Regions from separate parts of the Brumicola blandensis genome, predicted to be linked through region 1. Evidence: predicted binding sites of a transcription regulator. Region 1 holds the regulator's gene; the other holds the start of a gene.

Region 1 (3,174 bases):
TGAGACTGGACGATTGATACCTTTTAAGGCGGCTTGTAAGGTCATTGCAAGCATGCCGGTCTTTGGTGGTAGCAAGCGACCTGTTCTCGAGCGCCCGCCCTCCGGGTAGTACTTAACTGAATAGCCTTTGTTAAATAGCAATTCTAGGTATTCTCTAAACACAGCGGTATAGAGTTTGTTACCGGCAAAACTGCGACGTAGAAAAAACGCACCACAACGTCTAAATATCTTACCCACTGGCCAAAAGTTTAGATTAATACCTGCAGCGATATGCGGAGTCACTAGGCCCTCATGATAAATAACATAGGTTAATAATAGGTAATCCATATGTGAGCGATGACACGGTACATAAATGATCTCGTGGCCGTTTTGAGCCAGTTCTCGCACGCGATGAGCGTGTCCGACATGTATGCCGTTATATATTTTATTCCAGATACGCCCAAGCACTCTATCGCCTATACGAATGAGACCTTCGCGATAGTCGGCCGCAACTTCATCAATATAAGCTAAGGCTTTTTTCTTTGCTTCATCAGGGCTGATGTTTTTTTGTCTGACTTCTTCTTGCATGGCCAATTGAATAGAGTCGGCACCGAGAAGTGAATTGTATAGAGTCGAGCGTTCTAAAAGCGTTGGGCCTGACATTGCTTGACGTTTTCGCTGAAAGTGAGTCCTCGCTACTCGTACTAGCTTCTGAGATATCTTTTGGTTAGAGCCATGTAATTGGGCCATCTGTTTAGTGGACACAGCTTTACTGTAACTAACGATGTTGTCACGACCTAAGAATAGTAAAATGAATAGCTTTCGTAACCAGCTTGGCGATGCTCTATCAGCAAGTAATTGCGCGAATCCGGAGGACTCTTTGCCTGCTGAGCGACCCCAAGATATTGATACAGGCACAACCTGCAAGTCTAGTTCGGGATTTTCTCTATGTAATAGAAACATTTTTGTAAATACGTCTTCAATAGATGTTTTCTTTACTTTTCGGGAAAATAGGCTTTGAGGACGATTGATATAATAGCAGCGCTTATGCTCCTCACCTAAGAACCCTATGGGCGATATGGGATTGGGTAAACCTAAGCCTGCAGCTGACAATTGCAAGGCAACTAAATCGGTAATCGATTCAGTTTGAATTAAGTATAAAAGGGGCTTCTTTTTATCAATACCGAGCTCTGACTCGATGTTAGTAGGCACACTCTTCACTGAAATTAGCCAGCGAATTGGCAGTGTAAAAAGCTTTCGCAAAAAAGCGCGTACGCCACTCATGTATTCTTCCTAATATAAAAATTAACCTGACAATAATAACATGACAGCGATAATTTATATTAATTCCTTGAAAAACAAACGTAACAAAAGACAAATTGATGATTGCCATTTATTCGATCCTGTATATACTTACACCTAACTGTATAGAAAAACAGGCTGTTTATGCGTCCACTAACTCCAAGACAACAAGAAGTGCTCGACCTAATCAAAAGCACCATGATCGACACGGGTATGCCCCCAACTCGCGCAGAAATTGCACGAAATTTAGGCTTTAAATCTGCTAACGCAGCGGAAGAGCATCTAAAAGCACTGGCGAAAAAAGGCGTGATTGAAATTATGCCGGGTACTTCGCGCGGTATTAAACTGAATTGTGCACTTGAAGATGAAGTGGAAGAAGGTTTACCGTTAATTGGTCGTGTTGCAGCGGGTGAACCCATCCTAGCAACAGAACATGTAGAGTGTCATTACAAAGTCGACCCAGATTTGTTCAAGCCAAGCGCCGACTTTTTGCTTAGAGTCGATGGCATGAGTATGAAAGACATCGGTATTCTCGACGGCGATATATTAGCGGTTCACAGAACAACTGATATTCATAACGGTCAGGTTGTCGTCGCTCGTGTTGATGAGGATGTTACGGTAAAACGGTTTGAAAAACGCGGAAGCCAAGTACTACTACATGCAGAAAACGACGCTTTCTCACCGATTAAAGTCGATTTAGCTTCACAACCATTCAATATAGAAGGTATTGCAGTTGGTGTTATTCGTAACTCTGATTGGATGTAAACATGAGTTAACTCTTCTTTCTACTCGACATATACCCAACTAACCCAAGCACCGCTTTCAGCCGGTTCTTGGGTTTTTTTAAATAAATCAATCGCTTCTTCCCTCTTCATTAATTCCGTCTCTGCTTGAGTTACTTATCAATTCTTTATTGTTTATTTATTGCGCATTAAGCAAATAGGGAATAACCATATTCATTCAAATTGCAAAAAAACACTAGACTAAGTAGGGACTTTGTTTAATCATTAGGCATTGATTTACATATCATTAAAAATAATAACAAAACCTTTACATTGGAGTGTAAAAATTGAGCGCTCTAATGTTGTTATGCAAAGGAGTATCAGAGTGAAGCGAATTTCAACGTTGCTAGTAGGCGCTATGCTGGCGCTTAGCAATCCGGCAATCGCGACGACTGCTGCGGAACGATCAGATATTAACTTACGCGAAGGCGTTACCGATATCAGTGCACAAGTATATGATTTACATATGCTAATGTTCTGGATTTGTGTAGTCATTGGTGCCTTGGTATTCGGCGTTATGTTCTATTCCATGATAGTTCATCGCAAGTCAGTGGGCGCTAAGCCAGCGAACTTTCACGAGAATGTAAAGGTTGAGGTGCTTTGGACAGTAATCCCTTTCATTATCCTTATTGCTATGGCTTGGCCCGCGGCGAAAACCTTAATGGCGATGGAGGATACCAGCGAAGCAGATATTACTATACTAGTCACTGGCTCCCAGTGGAAGTGGCATTACAAGTACCAAGAAAACCCAGATGTTGAATTCTTTTCTTTGCTGGCCACTCAGCGAGAGCAAATTCAAAATAAGTTTCCTAAAGGTGAAAATTATCTTCTTGAAGTTGACCGACCTTTAGTCATCCCTACGGGCAAAAAAGTGAGATTCCTAATTACTTCAGATGATGTAATTCATTCATGGTTTGTGCCTGATTTTGCAATTAAGAAAGATGCTAACCCTGGTTTTATCAATGAAGCATGGGCGAATGTTAACGAACCTGGTATTTACCGTGGTGCATGTGCAGAGCTATGCGGAAAAGACCATGGCTTTATGCCGGTGGTAGTCATTGCAAAAGAGCCGGCAGAATACGACGCGTGGATAAAAGAGCAAGAGTTAGCT
Region 2 (3,174 bases), 100 kb from region 1:
GGAGCTCGATAGGATATTCTTCCAATTCAGTTTCATCGACAAGTGCTATTGAATTGTGTTTTTGATAATCACTTTTGAAGATTTCTTTGGCGAGTTGATAGGCAAAAAAACCGACTATAATGATTAGCCCAGTAAATAATAGATATTGATTGGCTGTTTTAACGAAGTTGTTGATGCCATTTTTCATATATAATTAATCCCTTAATTCAGACATTGCCTTACAAGAGTGTAAACCCCTGCGGTGCTTTGGGTTGCTCGAAACGGTAGAGATTGACGTAAATGACAGCCGGTTTTTTCTGGCCCTCATAGGTAAGCTCATAACGATCTAGTAAACCACCACCGAGAGGCAAAGATGCATCCTCAAATTCACAACAGCTGCCTAGGCGCTCGACCTTCACCTTCTGCCCTTGTGGCCCAAGTAAGCTACTGAAGTACTCAAAGTGTGCACCCTCGTATTTTGTTCCTCGCATAAAGCCACCCAGTTCAACCGGCTTTGATTCAATATAACCATATTGAGGATCTGTTGAGCTTGTCGAGAGATCACCTGTAAATTGGCTATTATTAGCCGTCGAGCTGCAACCATAAGTTAAAAATATCACTAAAACGGTGAGTAAATTCTTCATGCTAATCCTTGTTAATTTTCTTCGTCCAACCTGAAATCAAATTGTTCTTGTTTGTCTTTCTTTACTGCTAACACTTTATCTACAAATTCAACCGGGTCTAAGCTACCTTTTATTCCTTTCAGAAGCTCCACATGCAAGCGCATTTCTTTTTGATAAATGTTATGTGACTCTATTGCAGCGATCGACGGTTCCATTCTTGAATCTTTATCTAATAGCTCTTGGATTCGAACATCAGCTATTTCTAAACAGCGATCTAGTACCAACTGTGTCAATTGTATTTCCTTCGATTCGAGCTGCTCAACCATATAATAATGAGCAATGGCAGCGACCTGCGCGAGAGTTGCTTCAACCGAACCAAAATCATCAGAATCGGGAATTTCAACTTCAAGTGATGCACTCTGCCCTTTGTAATCCGTATTAACGCCTTTCAACCAATTGTAAACAGCCGTTCTCGCGTTTCTCAGTTTATCTGGATTTCCCCAAGTTTCGGCTCTACTAAAACGGTCATAATAGCTACCGACACGATGGCAACATATTAGAGAGAGTACGATCGCTTGCTTTAGACTAAACTCTTTTAGCGCGCTACGAACGGCACTCTCATAAATATTAGTATCCAACCTTAAGGCCCGATTGTACTAATAACAGCCAAAATTAAGGCTTAAAAAGCGCACAAACTTTGTTTCCCGCCGGATCGCGTAAATAGGCTAGATACAGGTCGACTTTGCCATTATTACGCAAACCCGGAGCATCTTCACAGGCTGTCCCGCCGTTCTCTAAACCGGCTTGATACCAAGCGTCCACTTCATCGGTTGATTTTGCCGCAAATCCATATGTACTGCCATTTGCGTGAGTCGCAGGCTGGCCATCAATGGGTTTTGTTACTGAGAAAACACCGGTTTTTTCGTACCAAAAACAACGGCCTTTATCATCAATGACACCTGGCTTGCAGCCAAGCACAGCGAAGATTGCGTCGTAAAATTTCTTTGATTCTTGAATGTCGTTTGCACCCAACATGATATGACTAAACATGAGCTTCCTTTGCGTATTCGTTTAAAGAAATGTTAGTAAAGCATACATTTGTAACGATTGTGAAGCATGCATTTATAGCATCCAAATCAGCACTGTATATTTACACAGTTATTTAGTATGCTTTGCGGCATAGAAACATTTAGCTTTTTGGATAACGTGCGCGACTTACCAACCTACTATTATCACACCCACTTTCATGAATTCTTGAAATTTGTGACAGGCCCATGTGCCTCATTATTAGATGAAGAGGATCAAACGTTCATCCAGCGCTTTCAAGCGCTCAGCAAAGACCAACAATGTTTAATCATTCGGTTCGTTAATCGTAAGTCGATATTTATTAAACCGAGTACGTACGTGTATGATGAAATCGATAACATTGATGATAATTTTTATCAGCTTTTTCAGGACAAATGGTTCAGACCTATTCAACGCAAGCATGCAGCGGAGTTTGTCGAGCATTTAACAAAAGCAGACATTCTTAGCCTATTGGAAGAAATCAATGTGTTGCTGGAAGAAGCCATCGAATATAAGAAATCGGCGCCGAAGTCGACGCTTGTCGATGTCTTGTTATCGGAAGTTAGCGCCGAACAAATTTGTGACAGCAGTATTGCTAGCGATTATTGGGAGGGCAATTTTGAGAGGCCCATTCATTACTTTTTATACCTCTATTTTGGTAATTTTCACGCAAAACTAAACCAGTTTTCTATGCGAGATTTAGGCGTCATGCGTACGCGTAAAGAACAAGCTCAGGTTTTAGCGCGTTTCGACAGCATAGACAGCGCAAAGAGTGCATTTAACCTGCACTTTCAACTCAACGACGTGCGCATTGCTTTGGCGAATTTCAAACACTCACCACCAAACGATCAAGTTCAAGGTCAAAAACATCAAGACGAGCACAAGGCTTATATCTTGGAGCAGCTATCCACTATGTGCTCTCCGATGGGTGACAAGGCCACAGAATTACATCAACGACTACAATTGTTACTTGCCAATGATCTACTGTCTTTCGATGCAACACATGCACTCGATGTTTTAGAAAATATTGGTTCGAGTGCAGCCAGCGAGAAATGGATCCGCGAAGCGTATAAACAGGGTCACACCGAGGCCGTGGAAGCAAGGTTAGAAAGTATTATCCAAGCACCTTTGTGTGAAGATCTCTTAGCCTTTGCAGAAGATTTCCTTGCTCGAAAGTATCATAAAAAGCGCACCAGCGTGTTGACCGATATGTTGCGCGACAACTCCCAAACGATCGCGATTGACGAAATTCATAAAGGCGCGGTTGAGCGCGGCGTCGTGGCCTATTATGAGCAACGTGACATCCTGGCTCTTCGCACCGAAAACGAAATATGGCGGGCATTATTTGGCTTGTATTTTTGGTATGAAATATACGAACTCGATGGCTTGGGCTTAAGCAATGAGTTCGACCATGTGCCCACTTCATTAAAGTCTAATCAGTTCTATGATTTGGCCAAGGAACATATTGAAACCCGCATCAACAACACCCACACCAAAGCTAGCTTAT

The links. The regulator LexA, encoded in region 1, represses DNA repair genes until DNA is damaged. The targets are predictions, from matches to a motif close to TACTGTATNNNNATACAGTA.
Region 2: the regulator LexA is predicted to act here: its motif matches at 1,743-1,762, upstream of RM544_RS14830 (exonuclease domain-containing protein).

The regions. Positions count from the first base shown of each region.
Region 1 covers NZ_JAVRIE010000006.1:152,573-155,746, reverse strand. Annotated here, with positions in the region: gene plsB (glycerol-3-phosphate 1-O-acyltransferase PlsB) at 1-1,263, opposite strand, end outside; gene lexA (transcriptional repressor LexA) at 1,426-2,046, shown strand; gene coxB (cytochrome c oxidase subunit II) at 2,422-3,174, shown strand, end outside.
Region 2 covers NZ_JAVRIE010000006.1:254,005-257,178, forward strand. Annotated here, with positions in the region: gene RM544_RS14810 (hypothetical protein) at 1-187, opposite strand, end outside; gene RM544_RS14815 (hypothetical protein) at 219-623, opposite strand; gene RM544_RS14820 (DUF416 family protein) at 635-1,240, opposite strand; gene RM544_RS14825 (VOC family protein) at 1,275-1,652, opposite strand; gene RM544_RS14830 (exonuclease domain-containing protein) at 1,809-3,174, shown strand, end outside.